DNA from 4 places in the Bradyrhizobium cedriense genome. Region 4 is predicted to be linked to each of the others. Evidence: predicted binding sites of a transcription regulator. Region 4 holds the regulator's gene; each other region holds the start of a gene.
The links. The regulator LexA, encoded in region 4, represses DNA repair genes until DNA is damaged. The targets are predictions, from matches to a motif close to TGTTCNNNNTGTGTTCNG.
Positions count from the first base shown of each region.

Region 1: ACYCVF_RS19915 (DNA recombination protein RmuC) is a predicted target of LexA. The motif match lies at 4,529-4,546, and genes of this name have one in related genera.
Region 2: ruvC (crossover junction endodeoxyribonuclease RuvC) is a predicted target of LexA. The motif match lies at 3,658-3,675, and genes of this name have one in related genera.
Region 3: ACYCVF_RS10355 (DUF3072 domain-containing protein) is a predicted target of LexA. The motif match lies at 5,538-5,555, and genes of this name have one in related genera.

Region 1 is NZ_JBTSWB010000004.1:696,261-704,048, forward strand. It holds gene ACYCVF_RS19890 (YbaB/EbfC family nucleoid-associated protein) at 1-165, shown strand, start outside; gene recR (recombination mediator RecR) at 167-769, shown strand; gene ACYCVF_RS19900 (hypothetical protein) at 797-1,234, shown strand; gene ACYCVF_RS19905 (AmpG family muropeptide MFS transporter) at 1,364-2,725, opposite strand; partial or broken gene ACYCVF_RS19910 (GIY-YIG nuclease family protein) at 2,905-3,206, opposite strand; gene ACYCVF_RS19915 (DNA recombination protein RmuC) at 3,295-4,497, opposite strand; gene def (peptide deformylase) at 4,669-5,196, shown strand; gene fmt (methionyl-tRNA formyltransferase) at 5,335-6,258, shown strand; gene truA (tRNA pseudouridine(38-40) synthase TruA) at 6,258-6,995, shown strand; gene dapE (succinyl-diaminopimelate desuccinylase) at 7,155-7,788, opposite strand, start outside.
Region 2 is NZ_JBTSWB010000010.1:175,194-182,981, reverse strand. It holds gene ACYCVF_RS33045 (DUF6869 domain-containing protein) at 1-566, opposite strand, end outside; gene ruvB (Holliday junction branch migration DNA helicase RuvB) at 664-1,716, opposite strand; gene ACYCVF_RS33035 (hypothetical protein) at 1,713-2,243, opposite strand; gene ruvA (Holliday junction branch migration protein RuvA) at 2,240-2,857, opposite strand; gene ruvC (crossover junction endodeoxyribonuclease RuvC) at 3,098-3,625, opposite strand; gene ACYCVF_RS33020 (YebC/PmpR family DNA-binding transcriptional regulator) at 3,870-4,616, opposite strand; gene ACYCVF_RS33015 (methyl-accepting chemotaxis protein) at 4,842-6,590, shown strand; gene ACYCVF_RS33010 (methyl-accepting chemotaxis protein) at 6,700-7,788, shown strand, end outside.
Region 3 is NZ_JBTSWB010000002.1:873,125-880,912, forward strand. It holds gene cbbX (CbbX protein) at 1-531, shown strand, start outside; gene rpe (ribulose-phosphate 3-epimerase) at 528-1,262, shown strand; gene ACYCVF_RS10330 (hypothetical protein) at 1,463-1,675, shown strand; gene ACYCVF_RS10335 (universal stress protein) at 1,696-2,532, opposite strand; gene ACYCVF_RS10340 (Do family serine endopeptidase) at 2,750-4,297, shown strand; gene ACYCVF_RS10345 (hypothetical protein) at 4,568-4,930, shown strand; gene ACYCVF_RS10350 (DUF6496 domain-containing protein) at 4,937-5,218, opposite strand; gene ACYCVF_RS10355 (DUF3072 domain-containing protein) at 5,306-5,500, opposite strand; gene ACYCVF_RS10360 (hypothetical protein) at 5,617-5,832, shown strand; gene ACYCVF_RS10365 (hypothetical protein) at 6,017-6,259, opposite strand; gene ACYCVF_RS10370 (hypothetical protein) at 6,354-6,611, opposite strand; gene ACYCVF_RS10375 (hypothetical protein) at 6,683-6,973, shown strand; gene ACYCVF_RS10380 (HWE histidine kinase domain-containing protein) at 6,970-7,788, opposite strand, start outside.
Region 4 is NZ_JBTSWB010000008.1:227,406-235,193, reverse strand. It holds gene ACYCVF_RS28970 (ComEC/Rec2 family competence protein) at 1-1,223, shown strand, start outside; gene ACYCVF_RS28965 (hypothetical protein) at 1,343-1,777, opposite strand; gene lexA (transcriptional repressor LexA) at 2,334-3,035, opposite strand; gene ACYCVF_RS28955 (molybdopterin molybdotransferase MoeA) at 3,212-4,423, opposite strand; gene ACYCVF_RS28950 (hypothetical protein) at 4,654-4,848, opposite strand; gene ACYCVF_RS28945 (HAD family hydrolase) at 5,000-5,623, opposite strand; gene ACYCVF_RS28940 (alpha-hydroxy acid oxidase) at 5,639-6,772, opposite strand; gene ACYCVF_RS28935 (hypothetical protein) at 6,946-7,080, opposite strand; gene ACYCVF_RS28930 (S41 family peptidase) at 7,079-7,788, shown strand, end outside.

The sequences.
Region 1 (7,788 bases), on a different contig from region 4:
AAGATCGATCCCTCGCTGATGAAGGCGGAAGAGCGTGAGGTGCTGGAAGACCTGCTCGTCACCGCGCTCAGTGATGCCCGCCGCAAGGCCGAGACCGCCATGCAGGAGAAGATGCAGGCCCTCACCGGCGGGCTCGGCCTGCCGCCGGGGTTGTTCGGCCAGTAGTATGGGCGCGGTTGCAGGTCCTGAAATCGAGCGGCTGGTCCAGCTGCTCGCACGGCTGCCGGGCCTCGGCCCGCGCTCGGCGCGGCGCGCTGCGCTGCATCTGATCAAGAAACGCGAAGCGCTGATGATGCCGCTGTCGTCGGCGCTCCAGGTCGCGCTCGATAAGGTCCAGGTCTGCAAGACCTGCGGCAACATCGACACGCAGAATCCCTGCACGGTCTGCACCGATCCAAAGCGCGATCCCTCCATCATCGTCGTCGTTGCCGACGTCGCCGACCTCTGGGCGCTGGAGCGGGCCAATGCGACTCAAGGGCGCTATCATGTGCTGGGCGCGACATTGTCGCCGCTCGACGGCGTCGGCCCGCAGGACCTCACCATCGACGCATTGGTGGCGCGCGCGCATGATACGCAGGTGCACGAAATCATCCTGGCGCTGAATGCGACGGTCGACGGCCAGACGACGGCGCATTACATCACCGACCTGCTTCAGGACGCCAATGTGAAGGTGACGCGACTCGCCCATGGAGTTCCTGTCGGCGGCGAGCTTGATTATCTCGATGAAGGTACGCTATCGGCTGCGATGCGGCAGCGCACCCTGTTCTAGCCATCCAGACTTTACGGAACGGACGACATGACGAAACTTTTCGCCACACGATGGGCTTTGGTCGCGATGATGACGATGCTGGTGAGCCCGGCCATCTCCGCGCAGCAGGGCGACGAGGCGCCGCCGCCGTCCAAGCCCGGCAAGCCGATCAATACCGGCGACGTGCTGTCCGGCGAATTGAACGCGATGAAGGTCCGCGACGTCAAGAACGCGGGAAAGCGCATCGCGACCTACCAGATCACCTCCGAGCCGCGCCGCCTGCCGCCGCCGAACGGGCTGTGCAATCTCGAGACCGGCCCCGAGACGTTCCAGCTCGTCACCTCCAGCGATGCGCAGGCCGCGCAGCTGAAATCGTTCGTTGGCAAGGAGATATCGGTCAAGGTCGACGAGATCGCCTGCGCCAGCGATGCCGGTCAGATGAGCGAGGCCGTGATCACGAAGTGGAGCATCATCAGGAAGCAGTAGGGGCGGTTCGCGCTACCCTCTCCGCCGTCATTGCGAGCGAAGCGAAGCAATCCAGAAAATCTCCTCGGAGGCAGTCTGGATTGCTTCGTCGCGAGAGCTCCTCGCAATGACGAAAGAGGAAGGTGAGTTCTACACCCGCGCCGGCCCCAGCGCCTCAAAGTGTCCGCGCCTCTGCAGATGCGCCAGCAGCATCAGGCTCGGGATGGCGACGAGGACGGAGATCGCGAAGAACATCGGCCAGCCCGTCGCTTTCGCCAGATAGCCCGCACCCGATGACAGGTAGGTGCGGCCCACGGCGGCGAGCGCCGTCAGCAGCGCATACTGGGTCGCGGTGTGCAGCGGGTTCTGGCACAGCGCCGAGAGATAGGCGACAAAGATCACGGTGCCGATGGCATTGCAGAAATTGTCGGAGGTGATAGCGAGGGTCAGCGCCCATTCATTGACGCCGACCAGCGCCAGCCACGAGAACGACAGGTTTGACATGGCCTGGACGATGCCGCCGATCCACAGGCTCGTTGCGAGCGAATAGCGCCGTGCCACAAAGCCGCCGGCAAAGCCGCCGGCCAAGGTCGCTGCGATGCCGACGCCCTTCACGATCACCGCGTAGTCGTTCCGCGTGAAGCCGATGTCGATCACGAACGGCACGGTCATGTTACCGGAAAACGCGTCGGTGAATTTGAATAGCACGACGAAGGCAAGTGCCGTCCACGCTTCCTTGCGGCTCAGGAATTCCGAGAACGCGCCCATCGCGGCATGGAACACCCGCACGAGCGCGTCCTCATCCTGCGTGGCAGCCTCGGCGCGCTTGGATTGCGCGGGCTCGGTGGCCGCCAGCGCCGTCGCCGTGCCGATCAGCACCAGAGCCGCCATCACCACATAGCCCCACATCCAGGCGGCGCCACGAGGGACGATCGCCTCGAAGCCTGTGACGATGAACAAGGCGCCCGCCGTCGATATCAGCATGCCGATGCGATAGGCCGCGACATAGGCGGCCATTCCGGCGGCCTGCTCGCTTTCGGGCAGGCTCTCGACGCGGAATGCATCGACGACGATGTCCTGCGTCGAGGACATAGTCGCGACCAGGAGCGCACCAAGCGCGACGAACAGGGGCGAGCGCGCCGGATCGGTCAGCGCCAGCAGCAGGATCGCGCCGATCAGCAGCAGCTGCGAAAACACCAGCCAGCCACGGCGACGGCCGAAAGCGCGCGTGAAGAGCGGCACATGCAGCGCATCGACCAGCGGCGCCCACAGGAATTTCAAAGTGTACGGCGTTCCAACCAGTGCAAAGAGCCCTATGGTTCCGAGATCGACCCCCGCCTCGGCCATCCACACCAGCAGCGTCGACCCCGACAGCGCCAGCGGAAGTCCCGAGGAGAAGCCGAGGAAGAGCACGATCAGCACCCGCGGTTGCAGGTAGACGGCAAGGCCGTCGCGCCAGGAGGTCGCAGGGGCGGAAGTCGCGGCAGGGGAAGTCGCGTCAGGTGCGGTCATGGTGTGGTGTTAGCAGATTCTGGGGGGAATGACTTGCGCGATGGCCGCGAGGTGAGAGAGCCTTACATCCTCAGTGTCATCGTCCGCGCAGGCGGACGATCCAGTACTCACCGGCGTTCCGGTTCAATCACATCCGCCGCGGCGTACTAGATGCCCCGCCTTCGCGGGGCATGACAGCGTCATGGCGGGCCGGCAATTTCGTGATAGAGATCATCCCAATTCGGGTTGTGCTGCTCAATCAGCCGAACCTTCCAGGCCCTGTTCCATTTCTTCAGGCGCTTTTCCCGCTTGATCGCGTTTTCGGGATCATCGAACTGCTCGAAATAGACAAGCCGGGCGACGTCGTACTTCTCCGTGAAGCCCTCGACGAGCTTCAGCTTGTGTTGTGCGATCCGGCGATGAGGTCGTTCGTCACGCCAATGTAAAGCGTTCCGCCGATCTTGCTGGCGAGAATGTACACGTAGTACGACCGCGCGCCCATCTGCTGTCTCTGGGATACTGGGTCGCCCGGTCAAGCCGGGCGACGACACCGGTATAGAGGCGGCAGGTTACCGCATGTCAGCGCAGAATCACTCCCCCGCCTGGAGCTTCCGCGGAAACAGCTCGCCCGCGCCCGTCGCCACCAGCCGCGGCCCCTCGGCCGGCGCATCGGTCTTGCTGAAATCAAGCTCCTCGATTCGTCCCGCGCGCTTCTCGATCTTGTCGGCGGAGATCAGGATCTGGCGGACGTCCTCGTTCGCATCGGAAAAATGTTTCTGCAGTTTGACCACGCGCTCGCGCAGGCGGCCGAGATCGTCCCCGAGCTTGATCACCTCGGTTTGGATCTGGTCGGCGGCATCACGCATGCGCGCGTCCTTCATGATCTGCTGCATCACCTGGATCGCAAGCATCAGGAGCGAGGGCGACACCAGCACGACGCGGGCGCGATAGGCCTTCTGGATCACGTCGTCGAAACCGTCATGAATCTCGGCGTAGACCGATTCCGACGGCACGAACATCAGCGCCATCTCCTGGGTCTCGCCGGTGATGAGGTATTTTTCGGAGATGTCGCTGACATGCTTCATCACGTCGCCGCGCAGCCGCTGCGTAGCGATCCGCTTCTCCTCGTCGCTGCGGGCGTCGTGCAGCGCGGTCATCGCTTCCAGCGGGAATTTCGCGTCGATGCAAAGCGGCCGCTGATCGGGCAGGAACACGACGCAGTCCGGACGCTTTCCGGTCGAGAGCGTGAACTGGAACTCGTAGGCACCCTTCGGCAGGCCGTCCTGGACGATCGCCTCCATCCGCGCTTGGCCGAACGCGCCGCGCGACTGCTTGTTGGAGAGCACGTCGCGCAAGGTGGTTACCTGCGTGGTGAGGTCGGTCAGGTTCTTGTGCGCGCTGTCGATGATGCCGAGCCGCTCGTGCAGCGCGCGCAGGCTCTCCATGGTGTTTCGGGTCGAGTGTTCCATGGACTGGCCGACGCGGTGCGTCACCGAATCCAGCCGCTCGTTGACCGCGCGCGCCATCTCGGCCTGGCGGCCGGCCAGCGCCTGGGTCATGGCGTCGACCCGGCCTGACGACTCGCTCTGCGCCCGCAGCACCTCGCTCAGACGTTCCTCGAGCTCGTCGGCCCGGATGGCGTTGGCCATGGCGAGTTCCGCGCCGCGCCGCCCGGAGCGCGCGATCACGACGGTAATCACCACCAGAAGGATGAGGACGAGGGCGCCGAAGCCGATCAGCGCGTCGATGACGCGTATCGGCCAGTCGCCGAGCACGAAGATGATGTCGTTCATGCCCACCCTTCTAGCCGATTCGCCGGGGCGCGCGAACGAATGGCGAACATTTATGCTGAATGTCCCGTTGATTTTTATGGTTAACGAACCCTGAAGTTTTATGGTTAGCGGAGGGTTAACGGGGTTCCTGGCCGGATTGACCGCATCCGGCGCGCGGCTTAAATCGCGGCCATGGCCCTACGAGAAATCATCATCCTGCCGGACAAGCAGCTGCGCCTGGTCTCCAAGCCGATCGAGAAGGTCACGCCGGAGATCCGCAAGCTTGCCGACGACATGTTCGAGACCATGTACGACGCGCCCGGCATCGGCCTCGCGGCGATCCAGGTCGCGCAACCCCTGCGGCTGATCACCATGGACCTCGCCAAGCGGGACGAGAACGGCGAGACCAAGCCGCTCCCGCGCGTCTTCATCAATCCCGAGATCGTCGCCTCGTCCGAGGAACTGTCGGTCTACGAGGAAGGCTGCCTGTCGATCCCCGAATATTACGAAGAGGTCGAGCGGCCCGCGAGAGTGCGCGTGCGCTTCACCGATCTCGACGGCAAGGTGCACGAGGAGGACGCCGAAGGCCTCTATGCCACCTGCATCCAGCACGAGATCGATCATCTCAACGGCGTGCTGTTCGTCGACTATCTGTCGAAGCTCAAGCGCGACCGCGTGATCAAGAAGTTCGAGAAGGCGGCCAAGCGCGCGGTTGAGTAGGCCGCGTCGTTCGCCGTCATGCCCGGCCTTGTGCCGGGCATCCACGTTCTTTGCCGTCGCGAGCAGGAAGAACGTGGATGGCCGGGACAGGCCCGGCCATGACGAGTACATTGCTCGTTTCGAGGATTGTCTCGCCACATGCCCCTTCGCCTGATCTTCATGGGCACGCCCGATTTCTCCGTGCCGACGCTGCTCGAGCTGGTTGCGCACGGCCACGACATCGCGGCGGTGTACACCCGTGCGCCGAAGCCGGGCGGGCGGCGCGGCTTGCAACTGCAGCCGACCCCGGTCGAGGAGGCCGCGCGAAAACTCGGCGTTCCCGTGCTGACGCCGAAGACGCTGAAGACGCCGGAAGCGCTGCAAGAGTTTCGCGGATTTGAGGCCGATGCCGCCGTCGTCGTCGCCTACGGCATGATCCTGCCGCAGGCGATTCTCGATGCGCCAAAGCTCGGCTGCTACAATCTGCACGCTTCGCTGCTGCCGCGCTGGCGCGGCGCCGCGCCCATCAACCGCGCGATCATGGCAGACGATGCCGAAAGCGGCGTGATGGTGATGAAGATGGACGTCGGCTTGGACACCGGCGACGTCGCCATGGCCGAGCGGCTCGCGATATCCGACAATATGACCGCCGCCGATCTGCACGATCGCCTGTCCCGGCTGGGCGCCGACCTGATGGTGCGCGCGATGGCCGCGCTCGAACGCGGCGGGCTCCAGCTCAAGAAGCAGGGCGAGGACGGCGTCACCTATGCCGCCAAGATCGACAAGGCTGAGGCGCGGATCGACTGGACCAGGCCCGCGCGTGCCGTGCTGCGCCACATCCACGGCCTGTCGCCGTTCCCCGGCGCCTGGAGTGAGCTCGATGCTGCGCGCGTCAAAATCCTGCGCTGCGAGCTGGCGAAGGGATCCGGCGCGCCGGGCGAGGTGCTCGATGACAACCTCACCATCGCCTGCGGCGAGGGCGCGATCCGCATCATCGAGCTGCAGCGCGAAGGCAAGGCCCGGATGCAGACATCGGAGTTCCTGCGCGGCGTGCCCGTCAAGCCGCCGATGCGGTTCGGTTGATGCCCCGCTACAAGCTCACCATCGAATATGACGGCGCGCCGTTCTTCGGCTGGCAGATGCAGGAGACGCTGCCGTCGGTGCAGGGCGCGCTGCAGGCGGCGGTGAAGGCGATGACCGGGGCGGATACCCGGGTGCACGGCGCTGGCCGCACCGATGCCGGCGTGCACGCGCGCGGCCAGGTCGCGCATGTCGACGTCGACAAGCAGTTTCCGCCCGGCCGTTTTCGCGACGGGCTCAACGCGCATCTGCGTCCGCATCCGATTGCGGTGCTCGAGGCCGAGATCGCGCCTGATACTTTCGAGGCGCGCTTCTCGGCGGTCAGGCGCCACTACCGCTATCGCATCGTCAACACCCGCGCCAATCTCGCGCTCGACGCCGGCCACGCCTGGCGCGTACCGCGCCGGCTCGATGCCGACGCGATGCACGCAGCGGCGCAGCGCCTGCTCGGCAAGCACGATTTCACCACCTTCCGCGACACCGAGTGTCAGGCCAAGTCGCCGGAGAAGACGCTCGACCAGCTTGACGTGCTGCGCGACGGCCGCGAGATCACGATTCTCACCTCGGCGCGCTCCTTCCTGCACAGCCAGGTGCGCTCGATGGTGGGCTCGCTGGTCTGGGTCGGCGAGGGGCGCTGGACGGCCGACGATCTCTCCGCCGCGTTAGCAGCCCGCAACCGCGCGGCGTGCGGCATCGTCGCCCCGCCGGAGGGGCTGTACTTGATGAAGGTGGATTATTGAGGTGAGGCGCGCTGCTGCCACACCCTCAGTGTCATGCCCCGCGTAGGCGGGGCATCCAGTACGCTGCGGCCTCGCGGCTCAATCACGACTGTCTCTGGAATACTGGATCGCCCGATCAGGTCGGGCGATGACAGCTCTCTTTGTGGAGGCAACAGCGCCTCAAGCAAAATACCGCGTCAAAATCCCGCGATACACTTTCGTCAGCTTCTCCAAATCCGTCACCGGCACGCGCTCGTCGACCTGATGCATGGTCTGGCCGACGAGCCCGAACTCGATCACCGGGCAATAGCTGGAGATGAAGCGCGCATCCGACGTGCCGCCCGAGGTCGACAGCTCCGGCTTGCGGCCCGTCACTTCCTCGATCGCGGACACCGCAAGATCGGTGAACGGACCCGGCTTGGTCACGAACACGTTGGAGTTGGATGGCTCCCAGACGATGCGGGCCTTGATGCGGTTGCCGCAGGCCTTGGCCAGGCGTGCCTCGACCAGCTCGCGCAAGGAAGCCTGGGTGTGGTTGTCGTTGTAGCGGATGTTGAATTTGGCGCGGGCCTGGCCGGGAATCACGTTGTAGGCGTTGTTGCCGACATCGACCGAGACGAATTCGAGATTGGAGGCCTGGAATTGCGCGCTGCCGTGGTCGAGCGGCTCGTCCGAGATCGCCACGATCAGCCTGGATATGTCCGGCACAGGATTGGACGCGCGGTGCGGATAGGCGACATGGCCCTGCACGCCGTCGACATGGAGCGTGCCGGATTGCGAGCCGCGCCGGCCGACCTTGATGGTGTCGCCGAGC
Region 2 (7,788 bases), on a different contig from region 4:
CGATCGGACTTGGAATATTGCTCGACCCAAGCACGGGCGAGCGCTGCGGTCGACATGCCGGCGCAATCGAGCGGCTCGCGCGGCGTGCGCTGGGCCAGATGGTCGGCCTGCCAGGCCTCGTTGTCGGCAAGCTCTGCAATGCGCGACATCAAGGGATCGTCGGGCGCGACATGCACACCGCCGAGCAGCCAGCGCAACCGGTCATGACGCGCGGCCTCGTGCTCGATGCGCGCGATCACCGCCTCGCCATGCGCATAGAGCAGCGACAGCAGGAACTTGTCGTTGAGCTGCATCACAGTCGGCTTGTCGGTCTCGGTCCTGAGCACCTCCAGCACGAGATCGAGCGCTTGCTGCGGCCGGCGGTGCGGCAGACGATCGAAATAGAGTTTCAAGGCCCAGATGCCGCCGACCTGGTCGCGCCGGCTGACGCGCTGAAGCGCGCACCACATCGATGCCAGCTCAGTGACCGGCATCGGATCCAGAAACGCCTCGGTCTCATCAGGCGTGCGCAGCTGCGGCGCGGCCGCGATGACCTCGAGCAGTCCAGTGTCGTCCGTCGGCCGCATTCTTCCAACTCCAATCCGTATGCGTGAGCGGCGATGCCGTGCGCCGCGCATCGGATTAGTGACAAGATTGAACCGGCGGGTTCACCGGTTGCGGCAGTCAGTCGTCCTCGGACTGCTCGGTGCCGAACAGGCCGAACTGGGCCGGATCGCGATTGGGCTCGGCGAGACCGAGATGGCGGAAGGCGTGCGAGGTGAGCAGGCGGCCGCGCGGGGTGCGCTGGAGATAGCCGCACTGGATCAGATAGGGCTCGATGATGTCCTCGATGGCATCGCGCGGCTCGGACAGCGCGGCGGCCATGGTCTCGACGCCGACCGGGCCGCCACCATAGTTTAGCGCGATGGTCGAGAGATAGCGGCGGTCCATCGCGTCGAGACCCGCGGCGTCGACTTCGAGCGCGCTCAGCGCGTGGTCGGCAATCTTGCGATCGATCTTGTCGGCATCGGCCGCGGAGGCAAAATCGCGCACACGCCTGAGCAGCCGCCCGGCGATGCGCGGCGTGCCGCGGGCGCGGCGTGCAATCTCGTTGGCCCCGTCCGCGGTCATTCCGACATTGAGCACGCGCGCACCGCGGCTGACGATGCTTTCCAATTCCTCGATGGTGTAGAAGTTGAGCCGGACCGGAATGCCGAAGCGGTCGCGCAAGGGATTGGTGAGAAGGCCTGCGCGCGTCGTGGCGCCGACGAGCGTGAATTTCGACAGCTCGATTTTCACCGAACGCGCCGCCGGGCCCTCGCCGATGATGAGATCGAGCTGAAAGTCCTCCATCGCAGGATAGAGCACCTCTTCCACCGCCGGACTGAGGCGATGGATCTCGTCGATGAAGAGCACGTCGCGCTCTTCGAGATTGGTGAGGAGCGCGGCAAGATCGCCGGCCTTGGCGATCACCGGCCCCGAGGTGGCGCGAAAGCCGACGCCGAGCTCCTTGGCCACGATCTGCGCCAGCGTGGTCTTGCCGAGGCCGGGCGGGCCGACGAACAGCACGTGATCCAGCGCCTCGCCACGCTTGCGCGCCGCCTCGATGAAGATCGACAGATTCTTGCGCGCCTGCTGCTGCCCAACGAAATCGGACAGCGATTGCGGACGCAGCGCGGTATCGCCGACATCGTCGCTGCGGCGCTCGGGCGTTACGATGCGTGGGGGCGTGGTCATGCAGGCAGGATAACACGACGCAGAGGTTTCGCGAGCCACCAGCACAGGCTGGCCGGAATGACGGCGACGACGGCGAGCATCGCCGAAAGCTTCAGCGCCTCTGGCACGGAACGGACACTGGGCACGATCACCGCCGAGGTTTCAGAGGGCACAACGAACATGCCAAGCGCGACGAAGCCGGCCGCGGCCACGGCCGCGGCGAGCCACGCCATCCAGATCATGTTGACATCGGCGTAGACCGCGGCCAGCGCGAATATCAGACCGGCAACGACTGCAGGAAGGAACGAGGCGAGAACCGTGGCGATGGCCAGCAGCAAGATCGCGATCGAAGCCAGAGCGCGCAGAGCCTCCAGATCGAGGAGCACAAGAAACATCTGCAGCACCGCGGCACCGAGTGCCGTCACCACGACCGAAACCAGCGCGGCGGTCGTCAGCGGCCCCACAACGGAGAAAACCACGACGATACCGACCACGCACGAAAGGCGACGAAGGAGAGCGACGACGGAATTGGTGCGGGCCGCGCTCACTTCGACAGCTCCTTCAGGCCCAACCGGATCAGCTGCGCAGTCTCCGCGCTCTCGCCGGCACTGCGCGCGGCCAAGGCAATCGCCGCGGCGGCCTGCGGCTGGCCGTAGCCTAGATTGACCAGCGCGGAGATCGCATCCGCCACGGGGCGCGGCGCGCGCTGGTCGTCGACGGCGCCGGCGAGATGCACCACGGCCGGATCAACGTTGGCGAAGGCCGGCGCCTTGTCCTTCAACTCGGTGACGATGCGCTCGGCGACCTTGGGGCCGACGCCGGGGGTGCGGGCCACGGCCGCCTTGTCGCGCAGCGCAATGGCATTGGCGAGGTCGGCCGGGGACAGCGTACCGAGCACGGCGAGCGCGACCTTGGCGCCGACACCCTGCACGGTCTGCAGCAGGCGAAACCATTCGCGCTCCTGGTCGGTGCGGAAGCCGAACAGCTTGATCTGGTCCTCGCGGACATAGGTCTCGATCGACAGCACGGCGGCCTCGCCAGGCGAAGGCAGATGCTGCAAGGTGCGCGACGAGCAATGCACCTGATAGCCGACCCCGCCGACATCGAGGATGACGAAATCCTCGCCGTAGGAATCGATCAGGCCCTTGAGCTTACCGATCATCGCTGCGCACCCCTCGCTTGAAGGACGCACGGCATTGATTCACCGTTCCCTCCCCCCTTGTGGGGGAGGGTCAGGGAGGGGGGTGCCACACGGGGATTCTCTCGAAGGCGCGAGGGTGACGCGTGCAGCTCATTGACGACGGCGGCACCACCGCTGCGGCTACCCCTCTCCCCAGCCCTCCCCCACAGGGGGGGAGGGAGCACACCGTCCATGCGGCTCATCTGTGCCTCACAACGCGCATTAGAGACCCACCACCTTCAACCGCAGCGCCGCGCTCTGGCGGTGATGGGCGTGGGTGATGGCGATGGCGAGCGCATCGGCGGCGTCCGCGGACGGCGGCTCGGCTTTCGGCAGCAGGATCTTCAGCATCATCGCGATCTGTTGCTTGTCGGCGTGACCGGCGCCGACCACGGTCTTCTTGACCTGGTTCGGTGCATATTCAGCGACAGAGATGCCGAACATCGCGGGCGCCAGCATGGCGACGCCGCGGGCCTGACCGAGTTTCAGCGTCGCGACGCCGTCCTTGTTCACGAAGGTCTGCTCGACCGCGGCCTCCATCGGCTGGTGACCGGACAGAACGGCGGCAAGCCCTTCATGGATCGCGAGGAGGCGGCTCGCCAGCGGCAGGTCGTCCGGCGGCTCCACCGAGCCGCAGGCGACGTAGATCAGCCGATTGCCGTCGGCCTCGATCACGCCCCAGCCGGTGCGGCGCAGGCCGGGGTCGATGCCGATGATGCGAACGGGGCCACGAATCGGGAGCGCAGTCATGGGCCATGTGATAGCGGCTGGCCGCCGCGGGGGGAAACAGAAACAGAACGGAAGTAACAGGGAAGTGGGGCCTCGTGCCCCGGGCGCGACGCAGCAAAAGTGCCCTCGCGCGCGTCCTCAACGCGCTATGGTGATGCGCCGCTGACCCGGGGCCAATGTTGCCGCCGGCGCTCGAGGCGCGGTTTGTCCCGACCCTGCGCAGCAGTGTTTCACGCTGCTGCGCGTCCGGGACACGAGAACTGCGTCAACCGCCCATCTTCGCGACCAGCGCGTCCGATATCTCGAAATTGGCGTAGACCTGCTGGACGTCGTCGTGCTCGTTGAGCAGATCCATCAGCTTCAGGAGCTTCTCGCCGGTCTCGTCATCGACCGCGACCGTGTTCTGCGGCTTCCAGATCAGCGCGGCCTTGCGCGGCTCGCCGAACTTGGCTTCCAGCGCCTTGGCGACGTCGCGATAGCCTTCTGTCGAGGCGTAGATCTCGTGGCCGTTCTCGCCCGAGACCACGTCGTCGGCGCCGGCCTCGATCGCAGCGTCCAGCATCGCGTCATCCGAGGCGACGCTGCGGTCAAATTCGATCACGCCCGTGCGGTCGAACATGAAGGACACCGAGCCGGTTTCGCCGAGATTGCCGCCGGACTTGGTGAAGAAGGAGCGGATGTCGGAAGCAGCGCGGTTGCGGTTGTCGGTCAGCGCCTCGACGATGACGGCGACGCCACCGGGGCCGTAGCCCTCGTAGCGGATCTCGTCATAGTTCTCGCCATCGCTGCCGAGCGCCTTCTTGATGGCGCGCTCGATGTTGTCCTTCGGCATGTTTTCCTGGCGCGCAGCGATCACGGCGGCGCGCAGGCGTGGGTTCATGGCGGGGTCGGGCGTGCCGAGCTTGGCCGCGACGGTGATTTCCCGCGCCAGCTTGCCGAACAGCTTCGACTTCTGGGCATCCTGCCGCCCCTTGCGGTGCATGATGTTCTTGAATTGGGAATGTCCGGCCATGCGTGGTCTCTTGAATGGTCTTTTGGGGTCGTTCACCGATCGGGGTGGGAAGCGCGGCCTTATAGGCCGCCAACCCACCGGAATCAAAGGGCTCCAGTGCTTTAGGGTCGTACCGCAAAGGTAGCTGGCGCAATGGTTCCTGCCTAGATGTCAGGCATCGTTAACCATGACTTCATTCCGGCCTGCGAAAATAGCACCCGACCGTCCCCCGACAAGAGAGACCCGATGGCGTTCGGATTATTTCGGAAGCGTCTGCCGGACCAGGCTGAGCCTGTGACAGCCCCGGAGGCTCCGCAGCCGGCGGCCCATTCCGAGCCGGCCGCGGCCGCCGAGGGTGATTCGGCCCGGGAGATCCTGGAATTGCTGGAACTCGAGCTCGGCGCCATGATCCGCCAGCTCGAGCGCGCCGCCAATTCGGTGGCCGGCGGCGCCGAGGCCACCGCCGCGACGCTTGCCGCCATTCGCGACCGGACCGACGCCCTGACCGGCCGGACCAACGCGGCGCAGTCGACCGCCTCCACCTTCGCCCATGCCGCCGACAAGTTCACCCAGTCCGCCCAGGGGATCGGCGCGCAGGTGCGCAATGCCGGCAAGCTCGCCGACGAGGCCAGCGCCGCGGCGCAGGAAGCCCGCGCCAATGTCGATCGCTTGCGCGAGTCCTCCGCCGCCATCGGCAACGTCGTCAATCTGATCGCACAGATCGCACGGCAGACGACGCTGCTCGCGCTCAACTCGACCATCGAGGCCGCGCGCGCGGGCGCTGCGGGAAAGGGATTTGCGGTCGTCGCCACCGAGGTCAAGGCCCTCGCGGTGCAGACCCAGGGCGCGACCGAGGAGATCACCCGGAAGATCGACGCGCTCCAGCGCGACGCCGCCGGCTCCGCGGAGGCCGTCCACCGCATCTCCCAGGCGATCGAGGCGATCCGCCCGGTGTTCGAGACCGTCAACGGCGCCGTCGCCGAGCAGAACGCCACCACCAGCGAAGTTTCCGGCAACGCCGCCAGCGCCTCGGAGTTCATCGTGTCGGTGGGCGAGAGCGCGGCCGAGATCGATGCCGCGACCAAGGCGGCCGAGACCCATGGCGAGAGCGTCGCCAAGGCGGGCAAGGCCGTCACAACTTTTGCTCAGAAGCTGAAGTCGCGTTGCGCCGTGCTGCTCCGCCAGAGCGAGCACGCCGACCGCCGCAAGACCGAGCGGCTGCCCTGCCACCTCAGGTTCGAGACCGCGCGCGGCGTGATGCCGGTCTATGAAATCGCGATGGACGGCCTGCTGATCGGCGGCACGGACGCGAGCCGGCTCGCGCCGCAAGCGATGATCGAAGGCACCCTCGAAGACATCGGCGCCTGCCGCCTGCGCGTGGTCGAGCAGTCCAAGGCCGGCGCCCGCGCGCAATTCGTTGGCTCCAGCGCCGCGCTCAGCGAGAAGATCGAGGACAAGCTCTGGTCGATCCATGAGGAGAACACGGAGCTGGTCACCCGTGCCATGGAGGCGGGCAATGCGCTGACGAAGATATTCGAGCAGGCGGTTGCGCGTGGCGAGGTCAGGCTGGAGGAGCTGTTCGACACGGACTACGTGGAAATTGCGGGCACCAATCCGCAGCAATACCGCACGAAATATCTCGACTGGGCCGACCGCGCCCTGCCGCCGTTCCAGGAGGCGTTTCTGGCGAGAGAGCCGCGGATGGCGTTCTGCGCCATGGTCGACCGCAACGGGTTCCTGCCGGTGCACAACAAGATCTATTCCCATCCGCAGCGGCCGGGCGACGTCGCCTGGAACACAGCCAACAGCCGCAACCGGCGGATATTCAACGATCCGGCGGGGTTGGCTGCCGCGCACAACCTGCGCTCGTACCTGGTCCAGAGCTATGCGCGGGACATGGGCAACGGCAACACCGTGATGATGCGCGAGATCGACGTCCCGATCCGCGTGCAGGGCCGGCACTGGGGCGGATTTCGCACTGCCTACAAACTGTAGTGCACGCTCAGGCAAGACGGCAGCGGCGAATCATCCTCTAAAGTCGAATTCTGGAATGGGAATGCCGCCGTGAGCCGATGAACGGCTCTCACTGGAGAACTCGTCGAACATGTCCGCCGCACAACTTGCCGTCATGGACACCGGCTCCAACCGCACCCTCGCCGAGCGGCTGATCGACCAGCTCGCCGACCGCATCGGCGGCCTCGGCGTGGAACTCGCCGACATCGCCGGCAACGTCCAGGAGGTCGCGAACCGCGTCGCGAGCCAGTCGGAACGCTTCCACCACCTGCAGAAGACGGCCGAGACCATGGTGTCGGCCAACCACGACATCGCCAACGCATCGCAGGCCGTGCAAACGACGACGTCCGCGGCGGTCGGCGAGATCGTGCAATCGCGTGGCGCGGTCGACACCGCGGTCAGCCATATCTCCGAGCTGGTCGCAGCCGTGGAGCGGATCGAGGCGCGCCTGAGCGCCGTCGGCTCGGCACTGGCGCAGGTGGCAAAGGTATCCGGCTCGATCGAGGCGATCGCGAAGCAGACCAATCTGCTGGCACTGAACGCAACCATCGAAGCGGCGCGCGCCGGCAATGCCGGCCGCGGCTTCGCGGTGGTCGCGAGCGAGGTCAAGAACCTCGCGGAAGCCACCCGTCAGGCCACGCACCAGATCTCCGACACCGTGCGCGATCTCGACGGCCAGATCGAAGGCCTGATCGGCGAGAGCAGCGACGCTTCGCAGCGTGCCAAGACCGCCGGCGAAGGCGCGCAAGCGATCTCCGGCATCATCTCACGCGTCCAGCAGGGCTTTGCCTCGGTGGAGGCGGAGATCGGCAGCGTCACGCGCGCGGCGACCTCCAACCTCGGGCATTGCGACACCGTCATCAGCGAGCTCAACGAGCTCGCAAAGGGCGTCGACCTGTCCTCGCGCGATCTCAAGAATGCCGATGAGCGCGTGGCGAAGCTGCTCGACGCCTCCGAAGGCCTGATCGCGCTGATCGCCGACAGCGGAGTGGAGACGTCGGACACGCCGCTGATCCGCGTGGTGGTCGAGACCGCCAAGCGCATCTCCGCCGAATTCGAGGCTGCGATCGACCGCGGCGAGATCACGCTCGCCCAGCTCATGGACGAGACGTACCGGGAGATCCCCGGCACCGATCCACAGCAGTACCTCACCAACTACGTCGAATTCACCGATCGCGTG
Region 3 (7,788 bases), on a different contig from region 4:
GCGATGGGCGGCGTGCTGTTCATCGACGAGGCCTACTATCTGCATCGCCCCGACAACGAACGCGACTACGGCCAGGAGGCGATCGAGATCCTGCTCCAGGTGATGGAGAACCAGCGCGAAGACCTCGTCGTGATCCTCGCCGGCTATGGCGATCGCATGACGAGCTTCTTCGCATCCAATCCCGGCTTCCGCTCGCGCATCGCCCACCACATCGAGTTTCCGGACTATGCGGAGGACGAGCTGCTCGTGATCGCCGAGCTGATGCTGAAGGAACGCGGCTATCGGCTCTCGGCGGCGGCGCGCGAGGCGTTCGAGAAATACATCGCGCTGCGCCGGACCCAGCCGTTCTTCTCCAACGCGCGCTCGATCCGCAACGCCGTCGATCGCATCCGCCTGCGGCAGGCCGATCGCCTGGTATCCGATCTCAACCGCATGCTCGACATCGCCGACCTCGAAACGATCGATCCCATGGACGTCCTGGCGAGCCGCGTCTTCAGTGGCGGCGTAGACGTGCGGAGTGCGAAGCCATGACCAGAGAGATCATCATCGCTCCCTCGATCCTGGCGGCGGATTTTGCGCGCCTCGGCGAGGAGGTTGCGGCGATCGACGCGGCCGGCGCGGACTGGATCCATTGCGACGTGATGGACGGGCATTTCGTGCCGAACATCAGTTTTGGCGCCGATGTCATCAAGGCAATCCGGCCGGTGACGACGAAGGTCCTCGACGTGCATCTCATGATCGCGCCGGCCGATCCCTACCTCGAGACGTTCGCGAAGGCCGGGGCCGATGTCATTACCGTCCATGCGGAGGCCGGCCCGCATCTCGACCGTTCGCTCCAGGCGATCCGCGCGCTCGGCAAGAAGGCGGGCGTAAGCCTGTGTCCCGCGACGCCGGAGAGCGCGATCGAATATGTGCTCGATCGTCTCGATCTCGTGCTGGTAATGACGGTCAATCCCGGCTTCGGTGGCCAGTCCTTCATCGGGGCACAACTCGGGAAGATCAGACGAATTCGGGCCATGATCGGCGATCGGCCGATCCGGCTCGAGGTCGATGGCGGCGTCACGCGCGACAATGCGGCGGCCATTGCCGCGGCGGGTGCCGATACACTGGTGGCTGGCTCTGCGGTATTTCGCGGCAAGGGCGGAGCGGAATACGCGGCCAATATTGCGGCTATTCGCGCCGCCGGAGATGCCGGCCGGGTCGCAGAACTGCAAGATAATGCCGCGGAGCCGCAGCGCGGGGAAAGCGCGCGCGTCCGGTAGGCTACGGACGGATCAGCAGTCGATCCTTCAAGCGCGTCTGATCAACGGCGACCCAATCTCCAGATTGGAACTTTAACGTTCCGACGCGTTTCCTAGACTGGACAGACGTCTGGTACGGCGCGCAGCGAATTTTTTGCACAATCGCCATCGGCCTGACGTAAATCGGGGCAATAATCCCGGGGAATGCGAGGGAGGGTCTCATGGAGAACGTACGTCGCTACCGGGCGCTGGCGTCCCTCTGTCGTCAGCAGGCGGCCTACCGGCCGCTCCAGACCTGGGAACTTCTCGGCCAGGCCGAACATTTCGAACATCTCGCCGAAATCGAACTCGAGGCGCATTTCGACGCGTGCAATGTGCAACGCAACGAGGACGCCACCAAACCTCCGACATGGGAAGCTCCCGTCGCGGCGTGATGGCGCCAAGCCGGCTCGGCTCAATGCGACATCAGGGTCGGAACCGTCATGGCTTCCAGCATGGCGCGGGTGACGCCCCCGAGGACGCGCTCTTGCAACCGCGAATGGCCGTAGCCGCCCATCACCAGGAGATCGAGGCTCTCGTCCGCCGCCAGCGACAGGATGGTCGGTTGAATGTCGGCGCGCGTCGCCGACAGCCCGACCGTGCGCGTCGACAGTCCGCGCCGGCCGAGATGCCTTGCCAGACTGCTCGCTGAGGCTTCGCCGCGCGCGGCCTCTGCCTCGTTGATGGTGATGATCACGATCTCTGCGGCGCGCGCCAGGAACGTTGTTGCGTCGCGCACGGCGCGGGCAGCGAGTCGGCTGCCGTCCCAGCAGATGCCGATCCGGTTCGCCTTGAAGGCTCCACGGAAGGTGTAGGGCAGGAACAGCACTGGGCCGCCCGCCTGGAACAGGATATCGCCTGGTACGTCGTTGTCGAACGAGCCCTGCGCCGGATCCGGCTGGAGCACGATGCTGAGGTCGTGCAGTCGCGCCATCTCGCCGAGCGAGCCGGCCGCATCCGCCGGGATCGCGCCGAGTGCGTGGCAGGCGTAGGAGATGCCGGCGTTCGCCGCTTCGCTCTTGAACACCGCGAGCGCGGCCTCGGCCCGTTCCACCGCGCGCTCGCGTTCAAGTTCGAACACGGCTGCCACCGCGGCGCCGCCCTCCATCACGTAAGCTGTACTGGTTGCGACATAGCCGACCGCGACCGCATCGAGATGTGCGTTGAGATGCGCCGCGAGCGAGATCGAGCCCTCGATCGCGGAGCGCATGGGACGTTCGGTGGGAATGTGGACGAGAATGTCTTTGTACATGGCGCGCCTCCGCTGGACGTGGATATCATCCGATGGCCGCAGTTTTTCACTGCGCCAAGGACCCGTGTTGAGCTGCATCAAACGGGCGGCGACGATTTGCCGGCTGCGCCCGCTCGGCCATTCTTTGCCGAGATTTAATCGGATGGACGGGACGCCGTAAGGTGGCAGCGACCATGTTGATGGCAAGGCGACATCAGCTCAACATGGACATTTCGACATGAACGATCCCGTCAAATCCGACACCGCCACCTCTCGCAAGATCTTGCGTCCGCGCCGGCTCGCGCTGCTCGGCACCGTGGCCGCGCTGGGCGTGGCCGCCCTGTCAATTGCGCCAGGCTCGTTGCCGTTCGGCATGAACTCCTTCGTTGCGCCGGCTCAGGCCGCGGAAGCCGCCGCGACGCCGCCGGGCTTCGGCGATCTGGTCAGCAAGGTCAAACCCGCGGTGATCTCGGTGCGGGTGAAGATCGACCGGGACAACGACAAGAGCGCCATGTTGCAGCAGAACCGGATGGATTCGGACGAGGACACGCCGTTCGACCAGTTCTCGCGACAGTTCGGCTTCCGCTTCCCGGGCGGCATGAACGGCACGCCGCGCCAGCGCCATCAGATGATCACGGGCGAAGGCTCCGGCTTCTTCATTTCCGCCGACGGCTATGCCGTGACCAACAACCACGTCGTCGACCACGCCGAGTCCGTCCAGGTTACGATGGATGACGGTACGACCTACACTGCGAAGGTCGTGGGCACCGATCCGAAGACCGATCTCGCGCTGATCAAGGTCGATGGCAAGAGGGACTTTCCATTCGTCAAATTCTCCGACCAGAAGCCGCGCATCGGCGACTGGGTGGTCGCGGTCGGCAATCCCTTCGGTCTCGGCGGCACCGTGACCGCCGGCATCGTCTCGGCCAGCGGCCGGGACATCGGCAATGGCCCCTATGACGACTTCATCCAGATCGATGCGCCAATCAACAAGGGCAATTCCGGCGGCCCGGCCTTCGACATGAACGGCAACGTGATTGGCGTGAACACTGCGATCTTCTCGCCTTCGGGCGGCTCGGTCGGCATCGGCTTCGATATTCCGGCCTCGACCGCCAAGCTCGTCGTCGCGCAATTGAAGGACAAGGGCGCGGTCACCCGAGGCTGGCTTGGCGTGCAGGTGCAGCCCGTGACATCGGATATTGCCGACAGCCTCGGCCTCAAGGAGGCGCGCGGCGCGATCGTCGACGATCCGCAAGATGGCAGCCCGGCGGCGAAAGCCGGCATCGAGGCGGGGGACGTCATCACCGCCGTCAACGGCACCACGATCAAGGACTCCCGTGACCTCGCCCGCACCATCGCCACCTTGGCGCCGGGCACGTCCGTGAAGCTCGATGTCTTCCGCAAGGGCGACAGCAAAACGGTGACCCTGGCACTCGGCGAGCTGCCGAACGAGCGGCAAGCCAAAGGAAGCGGCAATGCCGAAGAGGGCAGGGGGCAGCCGAATGCCGGCACGCCGCGCCTCGGTCTGAGCCTGGCGCCGGCAGGTGACGTCCAGGGCGCGGGCCAGAAGGGCGTCGTCGTCACCGAAGTGGATCCGCAGGGGCCGGCGGCACAGCGCGGCATTCAGACCGGGGACGTCATCCTCAATGTCGGCGGCAAGGCGGTCGGCAATGTCGGCGACGTTCGTTCGGAGCTGGCGCAGGCCAAATCTTCGGGCAAGCGCACCGTGCTGTTGCAGGTCAGAAGCGCGGAGGCGACGCGTTTCGTCGCGGTGCCACTCGCCTGACGCGATCCTCGACCGAAACGATCTGAAAAGGCGGCTCATGGGCCGCCTTTTTTGTTTGCTCGAGATTCCCACAGGCGCCGATAACATTCTCGTTAACGGCAGTCATGATGACCCGGTGCGTCCGAAAAAGCCGTGTTCGTCGATCACGATCCTGACGTGCCTCCGTGCTCTGCGGCAACGTGGCCGTGGACTCGGGTTGCAAGCGTGGAACCCGAACTTCCCCGGCGCTTTGTGGAACTGGCCGGTGGTTCGCATTTGATCGGTGCCGCCATGGATCGATTGAAGCTCTCGCTGAGGTGCGCGCTGCTCGTGGCGCCATTGGTGCTCTGGGGCGCAAACGCGCTTGGGCGCGACGACGGCCGCTACGCGGATTCTCCCCTGAAGCCATGGTTCGACAGCTTGCGCAGCCACCTCGGTCCGTGCTGCTCGGACGCGGATGGTTTTGCCGTTGCCGATCCCGACTGGGAGTCTCACAACGGCCGTTACCGCGTGCGCATTGACGGGCAGTGGATCGAGGTGCCGGACGAAGCCGTCATCACTGAGCCGAACCGGGCCGGCCGCACCATGGTGTGGCCGGTGAAGACTGCGTTCGGGATTTCGATCCGCTGCTTCATGCCGGGGAGCATGATCTGAGACGGGTCAGCGCGACCGTGTGGAGGACTTGCGCTTCGATGATTTCTTGGACGTTTTCTTGGACGTCTTCTTGGCGCTCTTCCGCTTCGATGCCTTCTTCGGGACCTTCTTGCCCTTCTTGCGGGCCTTCGACAGTCCGATCGCGATCGCCTGCTTGCGGCTCTTCACGCGGCCGCCGCGTCCCCCGCGGCCGCTCTTGGCGGTCCCCTTCTTGTAGCGCCGCATCTCGCCTGCGACTTCGCTGCCGGAGCTGCGCGAGTAGCGGCGCTTCTTTGCCTTGCGTGCCATGCATGTTCTCCCTTGGCGTGGAGAACCATTCGGCACCGCCATGGTTCCGGCAGCGCGTATTCAACGTTTCCAGTGGCGCAATGCAGCCTAGAACGAATTCGCCAGCTCGATTTCCGCTTCCAGCGCCTGAATGCGCCGTGCGGCCTCGCCGAACGACAGATCGCGCGCGTATTGGGCGGGTTGATAGGCCTCGTCGCTCAATCGTTTCAGCCTAAGGCCCTGCGCCCGTGTCATCTGCTCACCAAGAAAAACCCTGGCGTCGAACTTACTTTGCATCTGCATCCGGCTTCTCCGTTCTGAAAATCGTGACTTGACTATATGTTCTTATTTTGTTCTAACAAGCCATGGACAACAGAATTAATGAAATTCGACGTAAAATCAGGGTCTTGAGGCTCGAAATGGCCGACGTCGAGGCGTCGGTGCGCGACCTCGTCGAGCGCGACTGCGACTGCACACAAAGGGCCCTGGCGCAGATGGATTTGCGCCGGAAAATCAACCTCCTGATCGGCGAATGGAAGGCGGCTGGCGGCAGCGACGTGCTGCCCGATGTCCGCGACCGGGTGCGCCTTCGTATGAAGGCAGTCGGCAATCCCGTGAGCGGGATCAGGCGCTGAGATCTTCGGGAGCGCGCGTGGAGAGGTTCTACCGGATCTCGAAGTTCCGCGCCGAGCTGCTCAGCTGAATGTGCGCGCGCCGCGAGCGCCGGAGCTCCTGGATGCCGCGTGCTGACAGGAAGCGCCGGGCACTAAGGTAGAGGGCTCCGCGGTGGCGGAGCCCTCCATGGATTCCAGGGAGTGCCTATTTGGTGTTGGTCATGCCGCCTTTGTTCGTCATGGTGCCGCCCTGATCGGAGCCGGGACCAGAGCCGCCTTGGCCGGACGGATCAGCGCCCCTGGAAGACTTGGTATTGGCGCCGGTCGTCTGCGACGATGACATCGAAGATCCATGCTTGGCCTTATGCGATTTGGCCTGGGCTGCGAACGGCGCGGCGGCAAGGCCGGTTGCCAACATTACGGCGAGAGCAAGCTTGGTCGTCTGCATGCGGGAAACTCCCTGAGTCAAAGTGACGCAGGCGGCCAACCGAGATTCGCCGCAGGAGTTCCCAACAACGCACCGCCTCGCGGTCACCAACGCTTCAAGATTGCTTGTCTTCTTCAAGGATGAACACGACGCCGGTGAGCGTCGCGCCGATCGCGAAAGTCGTCACCAAGGTGAGGGTGAAGATCAAAGCGGCCTGGCTTCCGCCGTTGTTCAGCAGGTTGGCCACGGCTGGATTGGATAGGACGAGCGTGAGGCTGAAGACGAGGCCGAGGGCTGCACCCATCATCGCATGCGTCATCAGCTTGATGAGGCCGCTGGCGGAGATCAGCTCGGACGATTTCTTGGTGCGCATGGGCTGCATCCCGAACTGGCATGCAAACGCGCGCGTGATTTCCTGGTTCCCGTGAATGGCAGGAATTGTCATTGCCCGGCTTCATCCGGCGTTCATGCCGGGCTTGCGACAATGAACGCCATCAAAACGGGAACATCGATATGGGTAAGGTAGTCTTTCTTTACCGCTCGCTGGCCTATCGCAATGCGGCCGCGGACATCCTGCGCAAGGCGCGCAAGCTCCCGTGCGGTGCGGAACGGAGCGCGGCTCGTCGCTACGCCAGGGCACTGCGCGATCTCGCCCGAACGGAAGCCTGGCTGGAAGGACGGATCGCTCGCGAACCGCGGATGGCCGAACGCATGACGAGCGCAGCGTCCGGCTAACCGGAAGCGCGTTGCAATTCGGTGGCGGCGGCGGTGTCGAACTTGCCAAGTGCGGCCGTCTTGCGCGTCAACGGCACCTCCAGACGGCACAACAAGCCCTCCGCGCGCCAATCGAATTGCGCCTGTCCGCCAAGCTGGGACTCGACGCTCGCAAGCAGGCTTCGCGTGCCGAACCCGCGAGATTTCGGTGCCATGACCAGCGGCCCGCCGGATTCTTCCCACCTCAGCGTGAGCACCTCGTCCTCGACCTGCCAATCGATGGCGAGCCGTCCCGACCGTGTCGAAAGCGCGCCATACTTTGCCGAGTTGGTGAAGAGCTCGTGCAGCGCGAGTGCCAGCGTCTGGGCCGTTGCCGGCAGCAACTGAACTTCGGGACCTGCCAATCGGATCTGGCCGCCGAGCGAATAGGGCGCGAGTTCCTCCTCGATCAACCTGGAGAGTTCGGCGCCCTGCCAGCTCGACAGCGAGAGGATGGTGTGCACGCGCGCCAGTGCGTTGATGCGTCCCTCGACGGCGTTGACATAGGCCTTGACCTCATCAGCCCGGGTCAGGCGCACGATCGACTGCGCCAGCGCCAGCGCGTTCTTTGCGCGATGATCGACTTCCCGGGCCAGGAGATTCTGCCGCTCCTCGGCGCGCTTTCGCTCGGTGATATCGACGGTGACGCCGCTCACTCGAACCACGCGCCCGCTCTCGTCGACCGTCGCGGCCGCCGTGCCGACGCACCAGCGCACCTCGCCGTCGGGCCGCACGATGCGGAACTCGGTCTCGTAGGAGCGCGTGCCCTTGTTGAACTCGGCGATCGCCTTGCGCAA
Region 4 (7,788 bases):
CAGGCGCGGAGGTCGCGACGCAGAGATCGTTCTTCATGACCGCGGTGGTGCTGATCGCCGTGATGGTGGACCGCCGTGCCATCACCTTCCGCACGCTGGCGGTGGCCGCGCTGATCGTGCTTGCGGTCGCGCCCGAAGCGCTGGTTCATCCGAGCTTTCAGATGTCGTTTGCGGCAACGCTCGGGCTGGTGGCGCTGGTGCAGATCGGCATGCCGAACCTTCTCGCATCGCCCGATCATTCCGCAACTGCGCGGATCGCGCTGTGGGGCGGCCGGGAGATCGCGATACTGTTCCTGGCCTCGCTGATCGCCGGGCTTGCGACCACGCCATACGCCGCCTTCCACTTCCATCGCGTCACGCCATACGGCGTGCTCGCCAATCTCGGTGCGATGCCGGTAGTCTCGGCGCTGGTGATGCCGGCGGGACTGCTGGGATTGATCGCCGCGCCCTTCGGGCTCGACGGCGTGTTCTGGTGGCTGATGGGTATGGGGATCGAGTGGATGGTTGCGGTCTCGCGCTGGGTGGCGGCTCTGCCGGGTGCAGTCGGCCGCATTCCGGCGTTCGGGATCGCGCCGCTGATCGCGGCCAGCCTCGGCATCATCGCGATGGGTCTGTTGCGCACGCCCTTGCGCTGGTGCGGGGTCCTGGTGCTGCTGGCAGCGATCCTCTGGGGGCTGTCGGTGCGGCAGCCCGACATCCTGATTGCCGGGGATGGCCAGAGCGTTGCGGTGCGGAGTGGGGATGGGCGCCTGCATGTGATGCGTGCGAGCAAGGACGGCTTCCTGCTGAAGGAGTGGTTAGCTGCCGACGCCGATCCGCGCGATGCCGCCAACGCCTCGTTGGCGAGCGGTGTGTCGTGTGACGAGTCCGGTTGCGTCACTCCGCTCGCAGACGGGCGGCTGGTCGCGCTGTCCTTGCGTATCGATGCGCTGGCGGACGATTGCAGCCGCGCCGCGCTGGTGGTGACGGCGTGGCCCGCGCCGCCGGATTGCGCGGCGATGGTGGTCGATCGGCCGCGTCTCGCCAGTCAGGGCGCGCTGGCCCTGACGCAGAGCGGTGGCGGATTCTCGGTTAAGGCGGTGAGGACGCGGGGCGCGAGCCGCCCCTGGCTGCCGGCCGGTGCCGGCGATGGGGATTTCGGCGGCAGCCTTGCGCCGAGGACGGCAGTGTCCCGCAACCGGGACGCAACACCGTCAGAGACGGACTTGCAGGCTGACGATTGAGAACGGATATGGTGGCGGTCCGATGGCACTCCGTCGGACGCAAATCGGACCATCTCGCCGGCCTCGGCCGGCGATGGCATTTCGATCCTGGCCCTCGACCGTTGGCCGGGGCGATGACGTCAGCCGATCGGCTGGCGCGTGATCGTCGGCCGCGTGCCGGCGACGATTTGCGGCTTGTGCTCGCGCTCGCCAACCGTCTGGGTCACCGGCAATTGCAGCACGGTCGCGCGCTGGCCTTCGACGAGCTGTGTCACAAGCACGTACTTGCCGTCGGGGAATTCGATCGCGTCATGGTGGCGATCGGGAATGTGCGGGTCGATCTTGCCGAACTTGCCGACACGGGAGTTGACGGTGCGTGTCCAGATCCAGCGGTTGTCATAACGAACGTTGTCGGCGAAAGCGAGCTCCGTTCCCGGCAGCAGGCAGACCGCGACGGAGAGATCGGCTTCGGAGGCGAAGCCGCGCGTCGAGGTGCCGCGGAAGGTTGTCGTGACGATGGTCTCGCCGACCTCGGCGGGGCGCGTCGCGACGGCATGCAGGCTGTAGTCACACATCGGGTGCTCCTCATGCGAAGATGAGGACCCGCACCTCTTTCTGAGGCGCAGGCCTCTATCAGGTGGAAGCACGCAACGCTCTGCTTGGTTATGGGCAAATCTGCGGCTGCGTCCGCAAGCCGCGATCACATTATCTTTCCCTAATCCAATAGGAACAAAGCTCGCCTCCGTGCATTCAGGAGCCGCGTTCTTGGCGTTCGCGCTCGCAGCGCGAATATTGCCAGCTCGATTGCGAGGGCCGCGGCTGCACTCGGGGCACTGAGAATTTGGCCGCCGGCCGCAGTGGCCTTGCAGACATCTTACAGACATGGCGACGCATTCGTGCAGCAGCGGTGTGCGACGCTGATGCCGCGACCAGCGGCAGCACGACTGCTCATGGCCGGTCCGGCACGCGGTCATTCCTTGAACCGAAAGGCCGCAAAGCAATGCTGCTTCGTGCGGTGAGCCGAGCATGTCGCGCCGGAAGAGGGGCCGGACAATCTGTGCAGAACCAGAAAGACCATCCGGCCGGGGCGGAGACTCATCCGCTCCAAAGCAGTTGAGCGGCTGGATCCGCTCAGTACTTCCGGTAAAGCCCGATCAGCTTGCCCTGAATCTTCACCCGGTTCGGCGGAAGAATCCGGACTTCATAGGCTGAATTGGCGGGCTCGAGCGCAATGGAGGCGCCGCGCCGGCGGAAGCGCTTGAGCGTGGCCTCCTCGTCGTCGATCAGCGCCACCACGATGTCTCCGGTATCGGCACTCTCGTTGCGCTGGATCAGCGCCATGTCACCGTCGAGGATGCCGGCCTCCACCATCGAGTCGCCGCGCACTTCGAGTGCGTAGTGCTCGCCCGAGCCGAGCATGTCGGGCGGTACGCTGATGGTGTGGCTGCGGGTCTGCAACGCCTCGATCGGCGTGCCGGCCGCGATGCGGCCCATCACGGGCACAGCGACCGGACGCTCGCCCTCGTCCGCGGGCGGGCTGGAGCTCGCGCGTATCTTGCCGAGATTGCCCTCGATGACGCTCGGCGTGAAGCCGCGGCGACTGCCGGCGGCGGCCTGGAGCTCGGGCAGCTTGATAACCTCGATGGCGCGAGCGCGGTTGGGCAGGCGGCGGATGAAGCCGCGCTCCTCGAGCGCAGTGATCAGGCGATGGATGCCTGACTTGGAGCGCAGGTCGAGCGCATCCTTCATCTCATCGAAGGACGGCGGCACGCCGCTCTCCTTCAGACGTTCGCTGATGAACCGCAGAAGCTCGTATTGTTTGCGCGTCAACATCTCGACCAAAGTCCCCCGGTTGATGTCGTTCGATTCCGAGACGAGGAGTTCAGCGATAAGCTGCTACACGTTCGAAACAAATCATGAACGGACACTATATGTTCGATATGTGTTCCGCAACTGCTTAATTTATAGTGAACAGAGCGAAGCTCGCGCGACGCGTGTGGCCGTGTCGCTCAGCCGGGCAGGCGCAGCACCTCACAGGCCGTGCCGGCGTCGGCCCTTGGCGCGAACGGTGCGCGTACGAGAAGTACCTGTGCCGCAGCCAGATTCGCAAGCAGGGAGGAGTCCTGATGGCTGACGGGAATCACGACGAGCGTGCCGTCGCCGCGCGGCTCGAGGCGCGCACGCAGATAATCCTCGCGCTGGTCGTTGGCGCCGAGATCGCTGCCGAGCACCGCGCGCTCGCGGTGATGATGAATCACTGAACGGCCCGACAGCGCGCGAATCAGCGGCACCAAGAACAGGAAGGCGCACACGTAGGATGACACGGGATTGCCCGGCAGACCGATCACGCGCATCGCGCCGAGCCGGCCATGCATCATCGGCTTGCCCGGTCGCATCGCGATCTTCCAGAACGCCATCGCGATGCCTTCGTCTCGTAGCGCCTGCTGGACCAGATCATGATCGCCGACCGAGGCGCCGCCAGTCGTGACCAGGATGTCGGCGCCGCTCTCGCGGGCTCGACGGATGCCGGCCTTGGTGGCCTCCAGCGTATCGGCGGCAATGCCGAGGTCGATGGTCTCGGCGCCCTCGCTGCGGGCGAGCGCGTGCAGGGCGTAGCCGTTGGAGTAGACGATCTGGCCGTGGCTTGGCGCGGTGCCCGGCATCACCAGTTCGTCGCCGGTGGCAAGGATCGCGACCTTTGGGCGGCGGCAGACGGCAAGCTCGGGGTGATTCATGGCGGCCGCAAGCGCAAGATCGCGCTCGGTGAGGCGGGTTCCCTTGCGCAGGAGGACGTCGCCCTCGCGGAAGTCAACGCCGGCGGTGCGGATGTGCCGGCCCATGATCGCGGCTTCCTTGATCGTGACGCGGTTGCCCTCGGCGACCGTGTCCTCCTGGATCACGACGGTATCCGCGCCGTCGGGAATGATGCCGCCGGTGAAAATCCGCACAGCCTCGCCGGCACCGACCGATCCCGCAAATGGCCGGCCTGCCGCAATCTCGCCGATGACCGTCAGCCGGGAATCGATCCTCGCCGCATCGGCCGCGCGCACGGCATAGCCGTCCATCGCCGACATCGCCTGCGGCGGCTGGGTGCGCCGCGCTGCGACGTCGCGGGCGAGCACGCGGTGGAAGGCTGCGTCGAGAGCGACCATCTCTTCCGGCAGCGGCTCTGCACCCGCCAGCACCGCGGCAAGCGCGTCGGAAACGGGCATCAGGGCCAAAGATGAAATCTCCTGCTGGGCTGGCTCGGGCAAACTGGCAGCGAGAGTTCTAGCCGAGTGCCCGCCCAGAGGCAAAATGCGCCGACGCAGGACGATTCATCCTGCGTCCTGACACTTGCATCGGCGGATGCAGTTCAAATGCGCCGCGGCATGATCCGGAACGCGATACAGACTGGTACGAGGATGGCCACGGCGAGCACGAGGAGAACGAGCGCCACGACCAGCATCGGTCAACTCCGCGTCTGCTCGCCCGGAGTGATGTCGGGAGCTTTTGGGCTCTGATCCTTGTCCGGCAGAGGATCGGCCTGGGATTTCAGGTCGGCGGCCTTGCTGATCAATTTGGCGGAGAGGCGCGAATCCGACGTCGTTCTGGCGAATTCGAGAAGCAGAGAGGCCTGTTTTGTGAGGTAGGATTTGCCGAGCACGAGAATGAATCCGATGTAGAAGTCCCAACCGACTCTTAGAGTCCGGAAGAGGTATTCCGTTCCCGGAACTTCGTACAAAAATGCACAAACTGAGTTGGTTCCTCATCGGAGCCCGTTAAGTTCCCCGAACCGGACCTCAGGATCCTTGCGGTCAAATTCCCAAGGACAGCAACGCGCTGCCGACGTCACGCGGCGAGGTCACATGCACGGCGGTCAATCCGCGCGCCCGTGCGCCTTCGACGTTCTCGGCCAGATCGTCGAAGAACACAATGCGCTCCGCGGGGACGCCGATCGCCGCCACGACGTGGTCGAAGGCCTCCGCATCAGGTTTGCGCAGACCGATGCTGGACGACAGGTAAACCTCGCGGAAGTGGCTCAGCAGGTCGGCGTACTCCCTGGAGAAATAATCCACGTGCGGCCGATTGGTGTTGGAGAAGGCATAAAGCGGCATCTGCTTTGCCGCGCGCGGCAACAGCTCGGCGATGTCGGGCATCTCGCCTGCGAAGATCGCATTCCAGCCCTCCAGGAACTGCGCATCCGAAATTCCGATGCCGAGTGAGGCGCGCAGCGAGGCGAAGTATTCCTCATCGCTGATCCTGCCGACCTCGTGCAGCCGGTAGGCCTCATCACGCACATAGCGCGCGACGATGGCTTCCGGCTCGCAGCCGGCATGCCCTGCCCAGCAGGCGATCGCCTTGGAGAAATCGATGTCGAGCACCACGCGCCCGAGGTCGAACAGAAGCGCGTCCGCGCTGCCGGGAGAGAGGGAGGTCATCGTGTCCTTTTCACTTCAGTATCGATAAGGATCGTGGTCGAACAGCGGGAAGGCGCTGAACACGCTCGGCGGGTTGGTTGCCGTTGCCGGATGCAAGCAGGATGAATTGACCTCGGCGAACGAGGTGGCCCCCAGGAGGCCGAGGCAGCGCAGCACTTCGTCCTCCAGCAGTTCCAGCATTCGCACCACGCCGGCTTCGCCCGCCGCCGCCAACGCCCAGCACTGCAGCCGGCCGATGCCGACGATGTCGGCGCCCGCGGCGATCGCCTTGACGATGTCGGTGCCGCGGCAGAACCCGCCATCGACCATGATCTTGGCCCGGCCCTTCACCGCTTCGACGATCTCGGGAAGCACATGCATGGCGCCGAGCCCGTGATCGAGCTGACGGCCGCCATGGTTGGAGACGTAGATCCATTCGACGCCGTGATCGACCGCGATCTCGGCGTCTTCTGCGGTGGCGATGCCCTTGAGGATCAGCGGAATCTTGAACTTGTCCTTGATCATCTTCACGGTCCGCCATTCCAGGCCCTTCTGGTAGTCGCCACCGGTGGCGCGCAGCCGGCTTTCGCGAACATAGCGCTTGGCGATGTCACGCTCGCGACGGCTGTAATGGGCGGTGTCGACGGTCAGGCAGAAGGCCGCATAGGCGTTCCTCTCGGCGCGGCTGACGACATCGGCCACGAAGGCATCGTCGCCGCGGACATAGAGCTGATAGAGCCGCAGCGCGTCCCGGGCAGCCTCGGCGGTCTTCTCGAGGCCCGGTTCGGACACCGAGCTCAGCATGTGCGCCGCACCGAAAGTGCCGGCGGCGCGTGCTACGCTTGCCGCGCCATCCGGATCGAAAATCTCGAGGGCACCGACCGGGGCGAGCACCAGCGGCAGGCGCATCCTGCGGCCGAATTGATCGACCCCGCCGTCGACCTGACGGACGTCGCGGAGCACGCGCGGGCGGAAGGCGATCTCGTCCAGCGCCATGCGGTTGCGGCGCATCGTGGTCTCGGTCTCGGCGGCGCCGACGATGTAGTCCCAGGCATTCTGGTTGAGGTTGGCGCGCGCCTTCCGGACGAACTCGTGCAGATTCTGGAACAACTCGGTGCTGGCGCCGAGTTCGACGTTCCGTTCCGGCCGGATGCGGGGCGCTTCGTTCATTGTCGTCCTCCCGAGAATTTGAAGTCTTATCGCCATCGCCTATCGCGTCCGGCCCTCCAAAACCATCCTAAAATCGCATAGCTGCGAGGGGTGGGCGGTCCGACCGCTTTCCGCTTTGCACGAAACAGTCTCGGAACGTTGCCAAATGTTTAGGCCAAGGCGAAGGGATTTCTTCAGCGCACCCGCTGACGTGGCATCCCGGCCTTGAAGAAACCGGAATGGTATTGTGAGAAGCGGGCTGGATCGCCATTTGCGTGGCGTCTGCTGACCCCAAGAGAACTGCCAAGCAAAAAGGCGACCTCATCCATGCGGAAATCCCTGCTGTTTCCCCTGGGCGCGCTCACCGGAGCGTGTCTGACCCTTCTGGTAGCCAGCCCGCACAGCGGAGTATGGGCGGCGCGGGCGGCAGCGAGTGCGGATGATGCCTATTCCCAGCTCAATTTGTTCGGCGCGGTGTTCGAACGGGTCAAGGCCAGCTACGTCGAGAAGCCCGACAATGCCAAGCTGATCGAGGGTGCGATCACCGGCATGGTGACCTCGCTCGATCCGCACTCCCGCTACATGAACGCCAAGGCCTGGACCGAGATGCAGGAGACCACCTCCGGCGAGTTCGGCGGGCTCGGCATCGAGGTCACGATGGAGGACGGCCTCGTCAAGGTCGTTTCGCCGATTGACGACACGCCGGCTTCGAAGGCCGGCATCATGTCGGGCGACCTGATCAGCAAGATCGATGGCGAGGCCGTGCAGGGCATGACGCTCGAGCAGGCGGTCAACAAGATGAAGGGCCCGGTCAACACCAAGACCAAGCTCACCATCGTGCGCAAGGGCGCCGACGCGCCCCTCGACGTCGCGATAACCCGCGAGATCATCCATGTGCGCCCGGTGCGATTCCATGTCGAGAACGACGACATCGGCTATATCCGCATCACTTCCTTCAACGAGCAGACCGCCGACGGCCTGAAGAAGGCGATCGCGTCGATCACCAAGCAAATCCCCGCGGAGAAGCTCGCGGGCTA